3 regions of the Paenarthrobacter sp. 22069 genome follow, and region 2 is predicted to be linked to each of the others. Evidence: riboswitches for the same ligand, from Rfam matches in the RefSeq annotation. Region 2 holds a riboswitch; each other region holds the start of a gene.
What was found. Region 2 has a riboswitch for cyclic di-AMP ahead of ACTJK0_RS16345 (hypothetical protein). Riboswitches for the same ligand answer to the same signal wherever they lie in the genome.

Region 1 (7,049 bases), on a different contig from region 2:
CCCCGCAGCGCCGCGACGAAGGTGACATTAACGAGCACGAGCCCTATCCAGTAGGGGTAGGGCAGCACCGCAACGAGGCCCAGGTCGCTGGTGACCGGTACCGCCACGGTGGAGGCCGCCCCTGCAACGAGCAGCAACGAAACGAGGCCAGCCAGCGCGAACCCCAGGTCGCGCAGCCGCACCCTCCCCTGGTTGCGCCGGGGTGCATCGACCGCGGCGCTCACAGGGCCTGCACCAGGAGGCTGCACACCCGTTGCCCGTATGCCTCATTCGGGAAGTCGCCGGAAGCCTGATGTCGCGTTTCGGTGGCCCGGACATGGATCGTTGACGGCTCTTTGCCCGGCAGTCCGCCGTCGTGCCCTAATGCTGCAACAGGTGACAGGAGAGGAAGAGGCAACTGGCTCACCAACCTTGCTGTATTACGCGGACTCATGTTCGGCCAATGGGTCAGGGCCCCGGCATGCGGCGCGCCAAGGCTGCTGCGGCGGTTGTCCTGTCACCTGTCCGGCATCCCAGCAGCCACGACATCGCCGTAGCCTGGAGCATACGGGCTGGTCATGCGGCGGGCACCAGTAGTGGGTACCTAATTTCGCGCCCGGACTTACCCTGTTTTGTGGGCAGCCAGCTGGGGTTCTTCCGTGCGGAACTGCTTCCCGAAGGGAGTCAGCCCATCAGTGCAGCGTCCGTGAGACCTTTCCGGGAAAGGCCTGGCTACCAGGATTCTTCGGCGTCCAGCCTTGCCATCAGGTCCGGCCAGGATGCAGCGAAGCCGGGATGCAGCTCCAAAGAGTCCACTTCAGCCACTGGAATCCAGAGCAGCGCGATGCTTTCAGGATCGCTGATGACGGGCTCGAAGGATTCCTGCACCCGCACCACCACCGTGGTGTAGGACCAGTAGCCATGGTCCAGCACCGACGTGAACAGCACTTCCACGCTCTCTGGCGGGACGGCGGCTTCCTCGTAGGCCTCCCGGAGGGCGCCCTCAACCGCTTCCTCGCCCTCGTGGAGTGCACCGCCGGGCAGGCCCCACGTGCCGCCGTTGTGGCTCCAGACGGCACGGTGCTGCAGGAGCACCCCCTTGGTGGGGTCGTAGGCCAGGACTCCGGCCGCGCCGAACCTGCCCCAGTACCGGCCGCGGTCGCCTTCCACCCAGGCGTCGCCGGGGTCCCGGGGACCGGTGCGCGGCGGTGGCGTGGAGGACATGCTGGAGGACAGTGGGTGATCCATTAATCCAGTCTGACAGGTCGGGCGGCAGGATGCCGTCCTGCGTCAGGTGTCGTGTCCGTGGTCGACGGTGAAATCGCCGCCGGGGTACATGACTGTCTCGTGTCCGTCGTCGAAGCGGACAACGTAGGGCGGGTGTCCGCCCTCGCCACGGACTTCCAGGATCACTCCATGCCGGTCCGAAGACCCCACGTTCCTCCCATGGACCACGATGCGGTCTCCTTGGGCTGCCTCCATGGCAATCACCTCCAAGCCCCCAGATTACGACTCCGGGCGGGCATGGAACAGGGGCGCCGTGGCAGGATTCCGGTATGCCGTTGAACCTGGTCCTCATCGCCGATACGCACGTGCCCAAGCGCGCCAAAACCCTGCCTGCGCAGGTGTGGGCCGCCGTCGAAAAGGCTGACGTGGTGTTCCACGCCGGGGACTGGGTGGAGGCGGCCCTGCTGGACGAATTCGAACGCCGGAGCAGGCGGCTGTTGGGTGTTTACGGCAACAATGACAGTCCGGAACTGCGGCGGCGGCTGCCGGAAACGGCCACCGCAACGCTCGGGGGCGTCCGCTTTGCAATGGTCCACGAGACAGGCCAGGCGAAGGGCCGGGAACTGCGGTGCGAGGCGCTGTACCCGTCCGCGGATGTGCTGGTGTTCGGCCACAGCCACATCCCCTGGGACACCACCTCACCCCGGGGACTGAGGCTGCTGAATCCGGGGTCGCCCACGGACCGCCGCCGCCAGCCGGCCTGCACGTACATGGAGGCGGTGCTCGACGCCGGGCAGCTGTTCCGGGTCACCTTGGTGGAGGTCGGCCGCAGCTGACTCCGCCCGGGCTTGGCAGGGCGGGGAATCTATGCCTAGGCTGGGAAACGTAAGCATGCTTAGCTTTTGCTGTTGCCGGTGGGCAGCCGCAGTTTCCCGGAGTCCGGGCAGTGAACCGGCCAGGACTCCGCACGAACAGGAGGACCGCCATGACTGACCAGTACACTTTCCGCAACCCCGTCACTGCGTACGAAAAGATCTCCCCACCCAAACAACACCAGCCTGAGCCCGGCCTGGATGCCGAACTTGAGCCCAAGGCCGACCTCGGCGAGGAGACGTACCGGGGCACGGGGCGGCTGGACGGCCGCCGGGCCATCGTGACCGGCGCCGACTCGGGGATTGGTGCGGCAACGGCCATCGCCTTCGCACGGGAGGGTGCCGACGTCGTGCTTTCCTACCTGCCCCAGGAAGAGGAGGACGCCTCACGTATCGCGGGCATCATCGAAGCGGCCGGCCGGAAGGCCGTCAAGGTCCCGGGCGACCTTAAGGACTCCGCAGCCTGCCGGGACCTGGTGGACACCGCGGTGGCCGTCCTGGGCGGCGTGGACATCCTGGTCAACAATGCCGGAAAGCAGGTGGCCCAGGAAGACCTGCAGGACATCACGGACGAGCAGTTCGACCACACCCTGAAGACCAACGTCTACGCCATGTTCTGGGTGACGAAGGCCGCCGTGCCGCACATGCCGGCGGGCTCCACCATCATCAACACCACATCCATCCAGGCCTACAACCCCTCCCCGACCCTGGTGGACTACGCCACCACCAAGGCCAGCATCAACAACTTCACCAAGGGCCTGGCCCAGCAGCTGGCCCCCAAAGGCATCCGGGTGAACGCCGTGGCTCCCGGCCCTATCTGGACGCCCCTGCAGGTCAGCAGCGGCCAGCCCAAGGAGCAGCTGCCCGAGTTCGGCCAGTCCACTCCCCTGGGCCGGGCGGGCCAACCCGCCGAGCTCGCCCCCGCCTATGTCTTCCTGGCCTCACCCGAGTCCAGCTACGTGGTGGGCGAAACACTGAACGTCAATGGCGGCAGCCCCACCCCATAGCTTCCGCTCCCGGGAACCGCCGGCGGCGAACGCCCTCAGCGGTCGGCGTCCTGGCCGGACGCATCCTGGTCTGCCAGGAGCCGGTCCGTAGCGGGGTCGGGCTCGCCGCCGAAGAATTGGGCCAGTACCGTTTTGAACACTGTTTCTCCGGGTGCAGCCCGGAGAAACAGTGTCATGGACGAGCGGAGCTTTTTGGCGTCGATGCCGCCGAAGACGTCCTGTGCAGACTGGTCGGCATGGTTCGCCAGGACCATGGCACATTCGAGCAGCCGCGGACCGAGAACCTCGTGGTCCAGGTAAGCACGGGCCTCGGCAAGCGAGGAAATGGCATACCGGCGTGAGGTCTCACTCTGCCCGAGCCCGGCAATCTGCGGGAAGATGAACCACATCCAGTGCCCGGACTTCCTGCCCACCTGGAGCTCCCCCAGCGCCTGCTCATAGGTTCCGCCGCTGTTCTGGGCGGCGACAAAGCGGTCAAGGCCAAACTGATCATTCATGGGGTTCTCCTGGATGCATTCAAAAGGGACAAGTCTTCCTCAAGGGATGCAGCGGCAGCCTGCAACTGCGGGTCCGGGTCTTCCCGCCACCTCGCCAGGACAACGGATGCCCGTTGCTGCTCCCGCTCCCCCAGCCCTGCCAGCATGGGCGCCAGCACATCGGCGAGGAGCGGCGCTGTCAGATCCGCCGCCTGCGCGGACCGAAGGAGACCCTCCAGCCGGGTCAGGTCCGAGTGCCGGAGCAGCCGAACGCGCGACTGCAGCAGCACCACGGCGGCCAGGCGGCGTTCGAAAACGGGCCGGCCGCCCGGCCGCGGCTGGCCCCACAGGGCGGAGGCCAGCATCACGGTGTCGTCATGGTCAAGGTCCTTGAACTTCCGCAGGGCATCGCGGACCGTGCCACGGACTGCCCCGATGGAGGAACCGTAGGAGGCAAGGCGCCCGCCCAGCCGGTGCGCCACTTCGTCCGCACGGTACCAGGCACCTTCGTTCTGGAGGGTCCGGTCGATGAATTCCGCCGCGGCGGACACTGTCTCCGCAGGGCCCGTCATCGTCCGCGCCCCGTGGAGGCGTGGAGGATGCAGAACGGCGTCCAGGGCCGCGCTTCGAGCCGGCCCTCGGCGATGGGTTCCCCGCACGCAGCACAGATGCCGTAGGTACCTCCGGCGAGCCGGGCCAGGGCAGCTTCCACCTCGTCCAGTCCGGCGGAGCTTTGCTTCAGGAGCGCCGAGGCCTGCGATAGTTCGAAGGCGATGGTGGAGCCTTCGGGGTCATGCTCATCGTCGACGTTGGAGTCGCGGCGTGCCGAGTTTGCCGCGTCAATGTCGGCCCGCAGCGCGGGCAGCAGTGCCATGCGCCGTGCCCGCTCATCTTCGAGCAGCGCACGGAACCGTTCGAAATCTGGCATGGGGAAAGCCTAGCGCGTCAGTCAGTACCAGTTCAGGGACACGGAGTGGTTCCAGGCGGCGCACGGGGAGCCGTAGCGGTCGCGGATGTAGCCGAGGCCCCACTCGATCTGGGTGCGGTAGCTGGTCAGCCAATCGCTGCCGGCGCTGGAATACTTTCCCGGCGGCAGGGCCTGGGGTATTCCGTAGGCGCCTGAATAAGGGTTTGTGGCGGTGGTCAGCCACCCCGATTCCCTGGTCCAGAGCTGGGCGAGGCAAAGGAACTGGTCCTGGCCCCAGCCGAAGGCGGCGAGCCGTCCGGAAGCGTAGCTTTTCGCCCCGGCCGGGTCATTCACGGCCCCACCGGGAACGGAAGGCACGACGACGGCGGGCGGGGCGGGTGCCACGGGCGGGGTACCAGGAGCAGGAGCGGCCGGATTGTCGGCGGGAGCGGCGGCCTGCACGGGATCCGGCGGCGCCGGATTTGGCTGAACGGGACTTTGCTGTACGGGATTTTGCTGTATGGGAGTGCTGGGAAGGGCCGGGGTTCCGAAGGGTGCCGCAGGTTCGGCGGGTGCGGGCAGCCGCGCAGCAGCGGCCGCGGCGGCCGCCTGCCTGCGGGCCTGTTCCCCGGCTGCAGCACGCCTGGCCTCCTGCGCCTGCCCGTAGGCGGCCAACGCCGCCTGGCCCTGCCGGTACTCCCCCTCAAGGGCCGCCGTCGTCCCCTTCAGTGCAGCCAGCTGCGCCGTCAGCTCCTCGCTGTGCTGCTGTTCCTGGGCGACCTGCCGGCCGAGCGCGTCACGCGCTGAGCGGGCAGAATCCAGTTTTGCTTTGGCCTCCGCCGACAGCCGCTCCCGCTCGCTCCTGGCAGCCCTTTCCTGTTCCGTGAGGGCGGCGGCGACCCTGCCGGCGGCCCCCGCTTTTTCCACCAGCGCGGCAGTCTTGTCACCGACCAGCTTGACCAGGTTCAGTCCCTGCACGCTGTTGGTGCCGAGGGCGTCCAGTGCCACGAAGAAACCCGCGTTGGTGCCCCCGGTCTTGTAGGACTGCGCGGCAAGGGCACCAATGTCTTTCCGGCGCCTGGCCAGTTCATCGTTGGCCCGCGCTGCCTGCGCGGTCAGGGCTTCCAGCCTCAGCGTCGCGGAGTCGAGTCCGGCCTGGGCGACGGCGTATTCGGCCGCCGACCGGACGGCGGCGTCCCCGGCGGCTTCCGTCTGCTGCTGCAGTCCGTCCAGGAGGCCTGTAATGGTGGTGATTTCGGCTGCCTTCGCGGCTTCCGATGACTGCGCCGCGTGCACGTCAGCCCAGGAGGGGTAGCCGGCGGGCGGGGCGGGATCATCCGCAGTGGCCGGCAGCGGGAAGGATGCCACCGCCAGGGCCAGCAGGACCCCGGTCAACCGGCGCCGGGGATTGATCACGAACAGGGGCATAGTCCCGAAGCCTACCCTTCGCCGGGGCCTGCAGGCAGGGGTCCGTTTCGGGATTGTTATCGCTGGCCTTTCCGGGACGTCAGCCAAGGTCAGCCCGGAAAAGGCTGTCCGGATCCATTCGGTGGCGGAATCCGAGAGGACCACCTCGTATGTTACCCAAATGTGACAATTAGCGGGAGCGCGGGTTATGGTCTTCTGGTGTCCCTCTCAGTCGGGACATTCCCATCAGTATGCCGAGCCCTGCCGCTGATCATGGGACACAACCGCTCCAGCTGGCAGGGACGGGGGAACCAAGTTTCCACGGCCACGTGTGTGGCCTTGGGGTTAAGTCGATAGTGTCTCCGTACGTCACGGGGTGCTTCCGGCCGGGTATCTCCAGCCCGAACCCGACAGCTCACCCCGCAGGCATGGGAGAGGCGATCAACCGTGTCAAAAATTTCCACCACTGCCCGTCACCGCGCGACCCCGGCCCGCTCCATTGTGCTCGAGGGCCTCGCCGTCACAGCCAAGTCCCAGGCCCGCTCGCTGGGCCGCCCTGCGCTCGCCGTTGCTGCGGCATCCGGCATTGCATTCGGCGTTGGCGCCCCGGCCCACGCCGGTGTGACCGGAGCGGACACCACTGATAACAGCAGCGTCCAGGCATACTCCGCGCCCGCTGCAGCCCCCGCGGCTGCCACGGGAAGCGTGCACACCGTTGTTTCCGGTGACACCCTCGGCGCCATTGCGTCCGCCTACGGCGTCGGCCTGAACGACCTCCTTGCGGCCAACGGCCTGGGTCTGTCCTCGATCATCTACCCGGGCGACCAGATCCAGATCCCCGGCGCAGGCTACACGGCTGCTCCTGCTCCTGCCCAGGCACCGGCACCGGCACCGGCACCCGTCCAGACTGCCGCAGCCACGGCACCGACGAACACCGGCATGAACATGTCCTACGCTTCGGCCACCACGGGCACCGGAACCGGCGCAGCCATCCTGGCATCCGCCTACAGCCAGGTCGGCGTGAACCAGGACTGCACTGCCATGGTTGAGAAGGCGCTGCGTTCCGTTGGCAAGACCGTCGGCGACCTCGCGCCCACCCAGTTCTTCCAGTACGGAACGGTGGTAGGCGCTCCGGCCCCCGGTGACCTCATCATTACCTCCGGCCACGTGGGCG
Region 2 (7,049 bases):
CGTCTTCTGCTTGAACCCCCACCAGGACCTCTACGTAGTTCCCGTGGACTCCTTGACCAGGATCCCCGACGATGTCCCCTCCCGCCGGGCCGTCCTCACCGGCACCGTGGAAACCGCGGTCAACGCGCTGTGGGAAGCCGGGCCGCGGCTGGGGGACCGGATCGCCGTCGTGGGCGCCGGCCTGGTGGGCGGCATGGTCGCCACCCTGCTGGGCAAATTCCCGCTGCAGCGACTGCAGCTGGTGGACCTCGATCCCGGGAGGAAACAGCTCGCAGACACGCTGGGAGTGGACTTCGCGCACCCGGACAACGCGCTGGCCGACTGCGACATCGTGTTCCACTGCTCTGCATCCCAGGAAGGCCTGGAACGCAGCCTGCAGCTCGTGGGCGATGAAGGCGACGTCATCGAGATGTCCTGGTACGCCAACCGCGAGGTCACCGTCCCGCTGGGAGAGGACTTCCACGCCAGGCGGCTGTCCATTCGGGCAAGCCAGGTGGGCACGGTGGCACGCGCCCGCCGGCACCGCCGGACCAACGCCGACCGCCTGGACCTCGCCATATCGCTGCTCAAGGACCCCGTCTTCGAAGCGTTCCTGACCGGTTCCTCCCGGTTCGAGGACCTCCCGGACGTGGTGCAAAGCCTGGCGGACGGCAGCCTGGCTGCCCTTTGCCACGTGGTGGAGTACCCGGCCACCAGTCCCGCAGCCAGCCCAGCCACCCCCAACCCGGAAAACTTGAGGTAACCCATGTTCAGCCTGACCGTCCGCCGCCACTTCATGATCGCCCACAGCCTTCCCCGGGAAGCGTTTGGTCCAGCCCAGGGACTGCATGGGGCAACCTTCGTGGCCGAAGTTGCCTTCCGCCGTCGCGCACTGAACAACGACGCAATCGTCCTGGATATCGGGGCCGCCGGCACCATCATCGAGGAAGTGCTGGCAGGCCTGAACTACCGGAACCTGGACGAACACCCCGATTTCCAGGGTAAACTCAGCACCACCGAAGCCCTCGCCGAGTACGTCGCCCAGCAGGTGGGCACCCGGATCAAGGACACCGACGACGGCCGGGAACTCGCAGGAATTGACGTCACCTTACGCGAGAATCCGGACGCCTGGGCCACCTATTCCCTGGACCTCACCGCCTAGCCATGCGCCCCATCCGGCTGCTGGTCCCCGGCAACATTCACCACAGCTCCGGCGGGAACGTCTATAACGCCCGTCTGGTGGCTGGCCTGCAGTCCCATGGTTGCGAGGTTGAGGTCGTTGCCGTTGAGGGAAGCTGGCCGGAGGCCGGTGCCGCGGAACGACGCCGGCTGGGCAGCCTTCTTGGGGCGTGGGAACCGGAAGCGGGGCCCGGCCGGCCAGTGGTCATCGTGGACGGGCTGGTGGCGGTGGGTGCCCCCGATGAACTGGAACTCGCGGACAAAGCGGGGCGGGAAACATGGGTCCTGGTGCATATGCCCGTGCCGGAGAGCTCCGGAACAGCAGCTCTTGCCAGCGAAGCCCGGGCACTCCGGGCAGCAACAGGAGTGATCTGCACCAGTACCTGGGCCGCTGCAAAGCTTGCGCACCGTGGGCTGCCGAAGCCCGGAGTCGCCCTTCCCGGCGTTACTCCCGCTCCCCAAGCCGAAGGTTCCATACCCCTGCACCTCATCGTGGTGGCGGCGCTGCTGCCGAATAAGGACCAGCTGCTCGCAGTCGAGGCCCTGGCCAAGGTGCAGGATCTTCCATGGTCTGCGTCCCTAGTAGGCTCGGACCTGGCCGACCCGGACTACGCGCAGGAGGTGCGTGGCGCCATCGCGGCCCACGGGCTCGAGCAGCGCGTGCGGCTCACGGGGGAACTCACCGGCGACCCCCTCGAAGCCGAATGGGCGCGGGCAAACCTCAGCCTCCTCGTCTCCCGGCAGGAGGCCTTTGGCATGGCTGTTACCGAATCCCTTGCCCACGGTGTCCCGGTCCTGGTCCGTGAAGGGACAGGTGCGGTGGAGGCTCTTTCCTTGGCCAGCCTGGTGTCGGCCGACGGCGGGCCCCGGCTCCCCGGCGCGGCGCTGCCCCTTCCCGAGGGAGGGCGGGAGAGCCCCGGCCGGCTGGCCGGCGTCCTCCGCCGCTGGCTTGAGGATCCGGGCACCAGGGAGGCCTGGCATGCGGCGGCCCTGGACGCCCGGCCACGGCTGCCGGACTGGAACAGCACCGCGAGGCAGGTCCTGGCCATGCTGGGGGAGCGCGACTGACCGCGGTTCCGGGAGACGCGCCACGCTCCGGCTCCAGGAGCTTCGCAGCTCAGATCGTGCTGCGGTGCCCCGCGAAAAACTCGCGCAGCAACGAGCCGCACTCCTCACCCCGGACGCCGGGGTATACCTCAACCCAGTGATTGAGCCGCCGTTCACGGAGGATGTCGAACACAGAGCCGGCGGCGCCTGCCTTTTCGTCCCAGGCCCCGAAGACCACCCGCGGGATCCGGGCCAGCACAATCGCCCCAGCACACATGGCACAGGGTTCCAGGGTGACCACCAAGGTGCAGTCGGACAACCGCCAGCCATCGCCGGCGCCGCCCTCCAGCCTGGCCAGCTCCTGCAACCGCCGGGCCGCCTCCCGGATGGCCACCACCTCGGCGTGGGCCGTGGGGTCGCCCAGTTCCTCGCGCTGGTTGCGGCCGGAACCCAGCACACCGCCGTCGGGCCCTATCACCACGGCCCCGATCGGCACGTCCTCCGTTGTCAGCGCCCGCCGGGCCTCCGCAAGGGCAAGGCCCATCCAGGCATGGTATTTCTTTTCCGGCAAGGGCATGGCTCAATGATAGTTTCGAGGGATATTCAGGTTACTTACCGACGCCGGGAGGCACCATGGACACTCTTCGGGACCGCATAAGTATTTGGTTCAAACCCTATGCGGCGCTGGTCCTCACTATCCTGGTGGGCGGCGTCGTCATCGTGTCGCTGGCGCTGCTCGGTGCGGAAGTCTACGACAACGTGGTGGACTCCGCCGGTCTGGCCAACATGGACAAGCCTGCCCTGGCCTTCGCCGAAAGCCTGCGCAGCCCGGCGCTCGATGCCTTCGTCACCGGCTTCACCAACATCGGCGGCGGCATCGGCATGCCCATCCTGGCCAGCATCCTCACCGCCTGGCTGACCTACCTCAGCAGGAACTGGCGGCCGCTGGTCCTGATCGGCGGGGCAGCAGCAGCGTCGATCACGGCCACCACGTTCGGCAAGAAGCTGGTGGGCCGCACCCGCCCGGACCACGCGGACGCTGTTCCCCCGTTCGAGGACTCGCCATCCTTCCCCAGCGGCCACACCCTGAACACCACGGTGGTCATCAGCCTGGTGGTGTACCTCATCTGCCTCCAGTTCCACACCATGCGGGTCCGCGTCGCTGCCATTACGGCCGGCACCATCTTCATCATCGCCATGGGCCTGAGCCGCGTCTTCCTGGGGCACCACTGGCTGACGGACGTCATGGCAGGGTGGCTTCTGGGCCTCACCTGGGTCGGTGTGGTGATTATGGCCCACCGGCTGTTCCACCTTGTCCGCAGGCGGGAGCACGCCGGTGCCGCGCCGTCGTTCGACCGTCCGATCGTGCGCGATGTCGTCGCCGAGGAAGTGCACGAGCACGGAAGCTCCGGACCCGGGAAGGGCAGCGCCGGATGATAGTTTTGGGGGATGCGTACTCTCGTTGTTGACCACCCCCTGGTCGCCCACAAGCTCACCGTCCTGCGGGACAAGAACACGCCGTCTCCTGTCTTCCGGCAGCTGACGGAAGAGCTGGTGACCCTGCTGGCCTATGAGGCCACCCGGGAAGTCCGCACCGAGCCCGTCACCATCGAAACGCCCGTCAGCACCACCATCGGCACCGCATTCACCAAACCCACCCCGCTGGTTGTCCCCATCCTCCGCGCCGGGCTGGGGATGCTGGAGGGCATGACCAAGCTGGTCCCCACCGCTGAAGTGGGCTTCCTGGGCATGGCGCGGGACGAGGAAACGCTGGACATCATCACCTACGCGGAGCGCCTCCCTGAGGACCTGACCGGCCGCCAGGTCTTCGTCCTGGACCCCATGCTGGCAACGGGCGGCACCCTGCGCGAGGCCATCAAGTTCCTCTTCAAGCGCGGCGCGTCCGACGTCACCTGCATCTGCCTGCTCGCCGCGCCGGAAGGCCTTGCCAGGCTGGAGGAGGAGCTGTCCGGGGCCAATGTGCACATTGTCCTGGCCTCCATCGACGAGAAACTCAACGAAAAGTCCTATATCGTTCCTGGCCTTGGCGACGCCGGCGACCGCCTCTACGGCATCGCAGGGTAGTTATTCACCCTTTTTCAAACGGTTTCCTGCCGCTAGCCTGAGCGGATGGACTGGAAACTCGAGCTCGTGTTTGTCCCCGTATCCGACGTCGACCGGGCCAAGGACTTCTACGTCAACAAGGTTGGCTTCAACGCCGACTATGACGAGCGGCCCTCGGACTCCATCCGCTTCGTGCAGTTGACGCCGCCAGGCTCCGCCTGCTCCATCTGCATCGGCGAAGGACTCATGGACGCCCCGCCAGGCTCCGGATCCAACCTCCAGATGGTGGTCAATGACATCAAGGCCGCCCACGATTTTTTGAAGAACAACGGCGTGGACGTCAGCGACATCGACGTGCAGGACTGGGGCCACTTCGTCCATTTCGCCGATCCAGACGGAAACAGGTGGTCAGTGCAGTACATTCCGTGGCGGAATGAGGGGCAGGCCAACCCTTAAAGCAAGCCGCGGACCGCATCATGTGAGGCGGCCCGCGGCTTGCGCTGCAGTTCCCCGTTGCGGGGTGACCTGCTTAGTACCAGTTGTGTGCCAAGTGGAAGTCCAGGGCACCGCAGGGCGACTGGTAGCTCTTCTTGATGTAGTCCAGGCCCCAGTTGATCTGCGTGCGGTAGTTGGTGAGGTAGTCCGCACCGGCGCTCGCCATCTTCTCCGCGGGCAGGGACTGGACGATCCCGTAGGCCCCGCTGCTGGCGTTGGTGGCGGTGGTGGTCCAGTCTGATTCCTTGGTCCAGAGCGTCTGCAGGCATTGCATCTGATCCGGGCCCCAGCCGAAGGAGGCCAGCTGGCCGGCGGCGTACGCCTGGGCGCCGGCGGGGTCGTTAATTGCGACGGCGGGAGCCGGCTCCGGTGCCGGGGCGGGCTCGGGTGCCGGGGCGGGTGCGGGAGCCGCGGGCGCCGGTGCGGGCGCTGCCGGGGCCGGTTCTGCTGCCTGCGGCGCGACCGTAATGGCTGCCGGGGCGGGGGTGGCTGCCGGGTTGGAACGGATCTCGCTCTTCTCAATGCTCATTTGGGAGTCGGCCGCTGCCGTGGAAGTGTTGGACTCGGTCGATGACACTGGAGTCATGCTGCTGGTGGCCTGACCTGCCGCGCCTACCCCCACCAGCACGGCGCACGATGCTGCGAGAATTCCCGCGCGCTGGCCCAGGGTGGTTTTCTTGGCCTGCTTGGCGGCCCGGTGTTTAGCCTTGGCCTGCAGGCGTGCTTCTGCCGTGTTTTTGGACATGATTGATCGCCTCTCACACCTGCGGAGTTAGCTGTCGGGTTCGGATGAGGGCATCCGGCCGTACGGAAAGAACACGTACTGGCTTAACCCCAAGGGCATGCATTGCCCGGGACGGTGGGTCCCCCGCCTCTGCCGTAGCTCAATCGGAATCCGGGGAAGCGGCAGAGCTTGGCGTCAACCCGGGATATGCGGCCCGAACGGGGACCGCACCCAATCGACGGTACAGGAATGAAACGCGAAAGTCACATTTAGGTAACGGAAGTCACGGCCGCAGCGCGTCGAATTGCTCCAGGTTTCAGTTCGGATCAGGCGGCGAGTTGGTAGACCGTGGTCCCGCCGATGCTTTGCGCGGCGAAGTTTTCGGCTACCCACTGTGCAATCCGGGTGGCAGCGTCTGAGCCGGTGCTGGACCGCATGGTTGCGCCGGCAATGAAGTAGTGGATCTTCCCCTTCGACACCAGCTCCTGGAACTGCTCAAGGGTGGGGGAGGGATCGGTGCCGTTGAAGCCGCCGATCGCCATCACGGGGAGTTCCGTTGCCAGTTGGTAACCGGCCGCATTATTGGAACCCACCACCGCCGCGGCCCAGGTGTACCCCGCTGCACCGTTCTTCAGCGCTGCCACCAGGTCTGCCGACGGGGTGGGGGCGCCGAGAAGACCACCCATAGCGCCACCTCCACCGCCGCCACGTCCGGCGGCCCCGCCAGCTCCGCCCTGGCCCTGGCCTTGTCCGGCCTGACCGCCGAACTGCCGGGCACTGCCGCCCGTGCCGGGCCCACCGGCCCTGTTGCCGGCGAACCCGCCCGGGCCGCCGAATGCTGTCGCCGGACCGGCGCTGACAATGGCCCCGCTGTGGGCCGTCGCCGCAGTGGAGATGGAGAACGCCAGCGGTCCGGCGAGCGATGCCGCAATGGCGAGCGCCGCCGTCGTCCGCTGCACTGCTGCCGTCCACCGGGCCGCCGTCGTCCACGGGGCCGCCGTCGTCCACTGCGTGGAGCGCAGGCGAAGAAGCCTGCCCAGTCCAACCCCGGCCGCGGCCGCCAAGCCCGCTGCCAGGACCAGCCCGCGTAGCCAGGGACCGTAGGCGGTGGTTGTGCCCAGCAGCTGGAACGCCATGACTGCCGCCGCTGCTGTGGCTGAAGACAGGGCAATGGCCGCGGCCGGCTGGTGCCGGTGCTGCCACAGGAGAACTCCGCCCAACCCTGCAAGCCCGGCTATGCCGGGTGCCAGTGCCACCGCGTAGTAGGGGTGGATGATGCCGGACATGAAGCTGAACACCAGGCCGGTCACCAGTACCCACGAGCCCCAGATGATGACGCTGGCGCGCACCATGTCGGTCCGCGGGGCCCGCCGGCCCACCCAGAGAAGGCCAGCGGCTAGGATCAGGGCGGACGGCAGGAGCCATGCGATCTGGCCGCCGAACTCGCTGCTGAACATCCGCAGCAGCCCCGGAACGCCCCAGCCATTGCCGCCGCCCACGCTGCCTGTTTCGTCGCCGGTCAGCCGGCCCAGGCCGTTGTAGCCCAGCGTCAGCTCCAGGA
Region 3 (7,049 bases), on a different contig from region 2:
ATGGTTCCGTGCGGCGGCTCCGGCACAAAACGCAGGGTCCAACCCATTTCCCCGGGAGTATGGTCGCCTTTGACGTTGTTGCACCGCAGGCAGGCGGCCACCAGGTTTTCCCACGAATCGGCGCCGCCCCGCGATTTGGGGTGCACGTGGTCGATGGTGTGTGCCGCCTTGCCGCAATATGCACATTTATGCCCATCGCGCCGTAGCACTCCGCGGCGGCTGACCGCGGTGGAGTGGTTGTACCGGGGCCTGATGTAGCGGTTCAGGAGAATCACGGACGGGCGGCCCAGCACGTCAGTGGGGCCCACCACGGGGTCGTCACCCTCGGCCACCACGCTCGCCTTGCCCGCGAGCACAAGCACCAGCGCCCGGCGGAAAGTCACAACCGCCAGCGGTTCATATCCAGCATTCAGAACGAGAGTGCGCATGCACTTACCTCTTCACGGCCGCACCCGTCAGGGGCACGAGGGCCGGCTGCCCTCGGCATGTCCGGGCTATGGATCGACATCACAAGAGTAAACAAAGAAGTGCAGAATCAGGTAATCGCCGCCGCGGAGCCCAGTCCCTGCCGGAGACGGGGAAAAGGCAAGGGCCCCGCCCGAAACTCCCTTAAAGCGCAAGGGACCCCCGCCTGGTGGCGGGGGTCCCTTTGCAGCAATTCGCGGGCGGCACTGGATCAGGCCGGCACGAAAAATGCCTACCTGACGCGGATGGCCACCGGTCCGGAGCCGACATTGGCGCTGAAGACCACGGTGTCATTGCCGTTGAAGCCGCCGTGAACGGCCATGCCGTTTCCGGCGTAAACAGCGATGTGGGCCATGCCGCCGCCGCCATCAGCGTAGTACAGCAGGTCACCGGGCTGGGCCTGGGACATGGGCACGGTTTCACCCAGTGACAGGTAGCCGGCAGGCCAGTCATGGAAGTGGATGCCGACAGCGGCCAGGGCGTTCGTCACCAGCATGGTGCAGTCCTGGTGCACGCCCAGCTGGGCGTAAGCGGCGGAAAGGATCGCAGCACCCTTACCGCTGGCTGATGCCTGCGCGGCGGGGGCAGCGGGAGCGGCGACGGTGGCAACCTTGGCCGTGACCTTGGGAACAGCAACGGGCTGGGCCACGGGAGCAGCTTCCTGGACCTCGACCTGGGGCTCAGGCTCGGCCACGGGAGCCGGCGTAGTGGTCACGGCGGGCTTTTCGTAGCTGATGGCAATGGTGGACGCTGCGGAGATCGGAGCGTCGATGGCGGATTCAACTTCCAGCGCGGACGCCGGAGCGGAGTCCCGCTTGACGTTGGCGTCGGCAGCGTTGGCGGCGATGCCGCTGGTCAGGACCAGGCCGGAGGCAGCCGCGATAACTGCCGCCTGGCGGCCCATGCCGCCGGCGTTGTCGCTGACCGCCTTGGCAATGACAGCGATCGAGTTGGTTTTGGTGACCTCGGCACGGTGGCGCGCGGTAGCACGTGTCGTCATCAGTTCTCTCTTTCGTATTTCCCCTGGACCGCTTGTAGGCAGGCAGGGAAGGTTGGACGCGCCGGCATCTTGGGGGTACGCCGGCGCATCCCGAACGGGGATGTGATCTAGCGAAAAAGCTTTGGGCAAAGAAATAGCCCTTGGAGCGTGAAGCCCAAGAACTAGTTGCCGTAGTGGTAGTACGAGGATGAACCGGTAGCTGCCGGGGAGTGGAGCAGCGTGCCCTGCGACGGGTTCAGCGCGCTGATCATCATGCCGTTGCCGACGTAGATGCCAACGTGTGCGCCACCGTTCTGGACGACCAGGTCACCCGGCTGCGGGGTGGAGGTGGGAGTCATGATGCTCCACGCGTTGGTGCGGGGGATGCTGATGCCGGCCTGCGCGTAAACCCACTGGACGAATCCGGAGCAGTCCCAGCCCGTAACGGGGCTGGTGCCGCCCCAGACATAGGAGTGGCCGATGCCGGTGTAGGCAATGGCTGCAATCCCGGAAGTGGCCGCAGAAGACACGGCGGAGACAGTCTCAGCCGTCTTGGCAGCGGTCGACCCACCCTGGGTTGCCGCGGCGGGGTTGGCCGAATCGGTGGACTGGGTGCGGACCGCTTCCACCTTGGGTGCAGCGGTGGTCTTGACGACGGGACGCTCGAAGGAGACCGTCGCCGTGGGGGCAGCGGTGACAGCCAGGGCGGTCTGGGCGGAGCCGGACTCAGTGGATGCAGAAACACCAGCAGTGGTGTCAGCAGCCGTCGCGGGCAGGCCCATGCTCAGGATGAGGCCCGATGCAGCTGCCACAACGGCAGCCTGGCGGCCCACGGTCCCGGCATTGGCACTTACAGCCTTGGACATGGCATCCAGGGGGTTGGTGCGAACCGTTTGCGCACGGTGGCGCGCAGAATGATGGCGTGAAGACACGAAGGTAGCCTCTCCCAATGCCTGCGAGGTGAGCTGTCGGATTCGGATGGGAGTCACCCGGCCACAGTGCTTTCCTAAAAAAGCTCGTGACTTAACCCCAAGGCCTCCTGGAATGAAGGCCAAAATTGGTTCCCCCGCCCCTGCCAGACGATGAAATGCGAACGGACCTTGAGCGGTGGCAGAGTTAGGCAATCCACTCAAGAGCGTCAACTTCGGAAAAGTTGACGCGAGTTAGACGGTACAGCAGTTTTGCTTCAATGTCACATTCAGGTCACGACGGGTTACGAGGATCTGAGAGTGCGCAGTCATTTGGTTACAGCCAGCCCATCGGATCGACCACTTCGCCGTTGACCTGCACCTCGAAGTGCAGGTGGCAGCCCGTGGAGGCGCCGGTGGTGCCGCTGAGTGCCACAACGTCCCCGCGGGAGACTGTCTGGCCAACCTTGACGTTGAAGGATGAGAGGTGGTTGTAAGTAGTCTCCAGGCCATTTCCATGGTCGATGACCACCCGGTTCCCGCCACCGAACTGGTGCCAGCCGGCGAAGGTAACGGTTCCCGTGGCCGCCGCCAGGACAGACGTGCCGCACTGCGCGACGAAGTCCTGCCCCCGGTGGAAGTCACCCGTACCACCGGTGATCGGGCTTACCCGGTAGCCGAAAGGGGAAGCGGTGGTGAGGGTGGCCAACGGCGCTGCCAGGGTGCCGGCAGAAGCCGCGCGGGTCACCGATCCGGCCGACTGGGCACTGAGGAGCTGTTTCAGCTTGCCGTCGGGGTCCGCCTTGGTGACCACGGCGGAACGGCTAAAGTCGATCTGCGCGCCAATATCCGCAGAAATCTGCGGCTGCGGGCTGACCGCGGAGGCGGCCATGGGCGTATTCCCACCGGCGTCAGTTGCCATCACAGGGCCGGTTGCAGGCACGGTCACCGTCAGCACCAGGCCAGTGGCGGCGAGGGCTATGCCAGCCTTCTGGCCGATGCCACTTGCGGCGGCGAAGTCCGTCATCTGCCGGAAGGGACCCCGGCGGCGGAGCGAGTCGCGGTGCAGGTCGCGGGGGCGCTCCGCTGCGACATCCTCGGCACCCCGGGGCGCGGGAGGGCCGTCCGCGCGGCGGCGGCCCCGGGAGGTCTGCATGGTCAAGAAGGGTTCCTCTCTGGAAAAGCCTGCGGAGTTAGCTGTCGGATTCGGGTCAGAGAGTTCAAAGACCCGGCCCGTCATGGGCAAGCTTCTGCACAGGGGTATTCCCGGAAGAATCCTTCACTGGAGAGGCATGCTGCTGACGGACTTCACCCCAAGGCAGTCCCCCGCTGCCGTTTGTGGTTCCCCCGCCTCTGCCAGTAACGACTCATGCACCTGGCCCGCTGGCAGAGCTCGGCTCCGGGTCAGGTAACGCTTAAGTATCAACGATCGCTTCTACTATAGGGGCTTAAGACCCTAGGTAACAATTCCGTTATCTTTGGCCGAAACCGCTGATTAAGATATGCAGCGGGCGTTCAGGAACGGGCAACAGCAACGAAGACGTGCGCGGCCACTTCGGGCGGCAACTCGAGTGCACCTTCGATCCCGGGGACCCGAACGGAGATGTAATCACCCACACGCTCCAGTGCCGCTGCGGCGCCGGGGCGGATCCCCCCTTCGTCGAGCTGGGCCAACAGTTCCGGTTCAACCTGGATGGGCTCCGCAAGCCGGACAACGGTGACACCCGAGGCCGGTCCATAGTTCTTCATGGCTTCCACCAGGCTGATGGCGCCGTCAGCGAAGCCGGGACCTGGCTGCCCGCCCAGGTCTGCCAGGCCGGGAATGGGGTTGCCGTACGGCGACTCCGTGGGATGGTCCAGCAGCTCGTAGATGCGCCGCTCCACCCGTTCGCTCATGACGTGCTCCCAACGGCAGGCTTCGTCGTGGACGTAAGCCCAGTCCAGCCCAATCACGTCGGCGAGAAGGCGTTCGGCCAGCCGGTGCTTGCGCATGACCTCGGTGGCGCGCTTGCGGCCCGTGTCCGTAAGTTCCAGATGCCTGTCACCCGAGACGATAACCAGCCCGTCGCGCTCCATCCTTCCGATGGTCTGGGAAACAGTGGGGCCGGAGTGGCGCAGACGCTCGGCGATACGGGCCCGCAGGGCGACGATGTTTTCTTCCTCAAGCTCCAGGATGGTCCTGAGGTACATCTCCGTAGTGTCGATCAGATCCGTCATCCAGCTCAGCTCCTCGAGCGCAGTACCTTGCGTTGTCCCACCGTATCGCCTCTTCCCGCGAGGTAGTTCGGGGGCAAGCTTAGCCTATTTTGACTTAGTCCGAATAGCCGCGGCGTTCCCCGCCCGTCTCAATGTCTGGACTTTGACGCCCCCAACTCCCGCCTGCACAGCAGTTCAGGCAGAATGGGGACGGCCTGTATTGCAGCCCGTCACCGGCTGCCGGCCACCCACGACCCGCCCGTCCGGACCAAAGCTTTCGTCCCCGCCGAATTGGAGCCCCTGTGAGCGACACCAGCATCACGATCCCTGCCGACCTCCTGCCCAAGGACGGGCGGTTCGGGGCCGGTCCGTCCAAGGTCCGGCAGGAGCAGATCGATGCCCTGGCAGCAGCATCCAGAACCATCCTGGGCACGTCCCACCGGCAGGCACCGGTCAAGAACCTGGTGGGCTCAGTCCGGGAAGGGCTCAGCCAGTTCTTCCGCGCTCCCGAAGGCTACGAGGTAGTCCTGGGCGTGGGAGGCTCCACCGCGTTCTGGGACATCGCCAGCTTCGGGCTGGTGGAGAAGAAAGCCCAGCACTTGTCCTTTGGCGAGTTCGGGTCCAAGTTTGCCGCGGCCACCAACAAGGCGCCCTTCCTTGAAGCTTCCTCGATCATCAAATCGGAGCCGGGCACCCGGCCGGCAGCACAGGCCGAGGCCGGGGTGGACGTGTACGCCTGGCCCCAGAATGAGACGTCAACGGGCGTGGCCGCGCCGGTGCAGCGGGTTTCCGGAGCCGACGAGGGCGCGCTGGTCCTGGTGGATGCGACATCGGCAGCCGGCGGGCTGGACGTCGATGTTGCCCAAAGCGACGTCTACTACTTCGCCCCGCAGAAGAACTTCGCCTCCGACGGCGGCCTTTGGCTGGGCCTCTTCTCCCCCGCCGCCATTGAGCGTGCAGCGCGGGTCAAGGAAAGCGGCCGCTGGATTCCGGACTTCCTGGACCTCCAGACCGCCATCGACAATTCCCGCCTGAACCAGACGTACAACACTCCGTCGCTGTCCACCCTGGTAACCCTGGATTCCCAGGTCCAGTGGCTGAACTCCAACGGCGGCCTGGACTTCGCCTCCAAGCGGACCGCCGACTCCGCCGGACGCATCTACAGCTGGGCCGACGCGTCCGCGTTCGCCACCCCGTTCGTGGCGAAGCCGGAGGAACGCTCCAACGTCATTGCCACCATCGACTTCGATGAGTCGGTTGACGCCGCAACAGTGGCCAAGGTCCTGCGCGCCAACGGCATCGTGGACACCGAACCTTACCGGAAGCTGGGCCGCAACCAGCTGCGGATTGCCACTTTCGTGGCCATCGAGCCCAGCGACGTCTCGGCCCTGCTGTCCAGCATCGATTACGTGGTGGGCGAGCTGCGCAAGTAGGCAGGCCTTAACGTACGACGGCGCCGCCCGGGTTTGTCCCGGTCGGCGCCGTTTTCGTTGGTTCCGCTGGCCGTGGCCGGTTTCCCCGGCGAAGGTGCGGTCAGACTCCAGCTTGCGGGCCGTCGTCGTCCTTCGGCTCCTCCGCCTGCTCAGAAGCCTGGGCGTCCCCCGCCACTTCCGCCGCAACCTCACCGTCCACTTCCGCGACGCCTGTTTCCCGGGCGTCAGCTTCGGAGTCCTGCTGCTCATCCTCGGGGCGGACGCGTTCGGCCCACGGCACCCACTCGGGGGCCAGGATGGAATCCTCTGACGGCAACAGGCCGAGCTCGTTCACCGTGACCACTTTGGAGCGCGAGTTGCGGGTCAGTACCGCATACCACTGCCACCCCGCGTAACCGGGCAGCCGCGACTCGAACAGGTGCGTGACCAGCCGGTCGCCCTCGCTCCTGGCTGCCAGGTGCACCCCGATGGTGGCGGCGGGCGTAATGCTCTCCACCGCGGTCCGTGCAGTCTCCACCGCCGCGGCCAGGAAAGCGTCGGGCTTGCCCGTACGCCAAACGGGCACGCCTGCCTTGCGCTTGGGCAGGGTCTTGGCAGCCTGCTCCTGCACCGGCGCGCCTGGCTGTTCAGATTGGGGGCTCATGGGCGCTTAAACGTCCAGCTCGTCGGCAACCTTGCGCAGCGCGGCAGCAATGGCCTTGCCCTTGTTGCCGTCCGGGTACTTGCCTTTGGACAGGGTGCCGGACAGGTTGTCCAGCACGGTCACGAGGTCCTGTACCAGCGGGGCGAGGTCCTTTGCGCTGGGGCGCTTTGCCTTGGCAATGGAGGGGGTCTTGTCCAGCACCCGCAGGCCCAGGGCCTGGGCGCCTTTGCGGCCGTCCGCCACGCCGAACTCCACGCGGGTGCCGGCCTTGAGCTCTGTCACACCCTCGGGCAGTGACGACTTGGGCAGGAAGACCTCCTGGCCGTCTTCGCCCGCGAGGAACCCAAAGCCCTTGTCCTTGTCATACCACTTGACCTTGCCGGTAGGCACGTAATCAACCTTCTTCGTTCTGCTGTCTCGAGACA

Region 1: linked by a shared signal. The riboswitch ahead of ACTJK0_RS09050 (LysM peptidoglycan-binding domain-containing protein) and the one ahead of ACTJK0_RS16345 (hypothetical protein) in region 2 are both predicted to bind cyclic di-AMP.
Region 3: linked by a shared signal. The riboswitch ahead of ACTJK0_RS10580 (M23 family metallopeptidase) and the one ahead of ACTJK0_RS16345 (hypothetical protein) in region 2 are both predicted to bind cyclic di-AMP.

What each region holds. Positions count from the first base shown of each region.
Region 1 is NZ_JBQEQF010000009.1:27,417-34,465, reverse strand. It holds gene ACTJK0_RS09095 (glycosyltransferase) at 1-224, opposite strand, end outside; gene ACTJK0_RS09090 (NUDIX domain-containing protein) at 712-1,227, opposite strand; gene ACTJK0_RS09085 (DUF1918 domain-containing protein) at 1,270-1,461, opposite strand; gene ACTJK0_RS09080 (metallophosphoesterase family protein) at 1,536-2,042, shown strand; gene ACTJK0_RS09075 (glucose 1-dehydrogenase) at 2,192-3,085, shown strand; gene ACTJK0_RS09070 (DUF1810 domain-containing protein) at 3,121-3,582, opposite strand; gene ACTJK0_RS09065 (DNA alkylation repair protein) at 3,579-4,133, opposite strand; gene ACTJK0_RS09060 (TraR/DksA C4-type zinc finger protein) at 4,130-4,489, opposite strand; gene ACTJK0_RS09055 (lytic transglycosylase domain-containing protein) at 4,511-5,896, opposite strand; cyclic di-AMP (ydaO/yuaA leader) riboswitch at 6,148-6,319, shown strand; gene ACTJK0_RS09050 (LysM peptidoglycan-binding domain-containing protein) at 6,323-7,049, shown strand, end outside.
Region 2 is NZ_JBQEQF010000020.1:63,164-70,212, reverse strand. It holds gene ACTJK0_RS16380 (dehydrogenase) at 1-742, shown strand, start outside; gene ACTJK0_RS16375 (6-pyruvoyl trahydropterin synthase family protein) at 746-1,141, shown strand; gene ACTJK0_RS16370 (glycosyltransferase family 4 protein) at 1,144-2,226, shown strand; gene ACTJK0_RS16365 (nucleoside deaminase) at 2,276-2,782, opposite strand; gene ACTJK0_RS16360 (phosphatase PAP2 family protein) at 2,839-3,642, shown strand; gene upp (uracil phosphoribosyltransferase) at 3,655-4,290, shown strand; gene ACTJK0_RS16350 (glyoxalase superfamily protein) at 4,336-4,725, shown strand; gene ACTJK0_RS16345 (hypothetical protein) at 4,799-5,509, opposite strand; cyclic di-AMP (ydaO/yuaA leader) riboswitch at 5,515-5,675, opposite strand; gene ACTJK0_RS16340 (ArnT family glycosyltransferase) at 5,815-7,049, opposite strand, start outside.
Region 3 is NZ_JBQEQF010000011.1:21,137-28,185, reverse strand. It holds gene ACTJK0_RS10595 (HNH endonuclease) at 1-428, opposite strand, end outside; gene ACTJK0_RS10590 (NlpC/P60 family protein) at 698-1,465, opposite strand; gene ACTJK0_RS10585 (C40 family peptidase) at 1,627-2,310, opposite strand; cyclic di-AMP (ydaO/yuaA leader) riboswitch at 2,381-2,561, opposite strand; gene ACTJK0_RS10580 (M23 family metallopeptidase) at 2,690-3,508, opposite strand; cyclic di-AMP (ydaO/yuaA leader) riboswitch at 3,519-3,743, opposite strand; gene ACTJK0_RS10575 (metal-dependent transcriptional regulator) at 3,868-4,569, opposite strand; gene serC (phosphoserine transaminase) at 4,851-5,981, shown strand; gene ACTJK0_RS10565 (DUF3027 domain-containing protein) at 6,082-6,624, opposite strand; gene ACTJK0_RS10560 (cold-shock protein) at 6,631-7,014, opposite strand.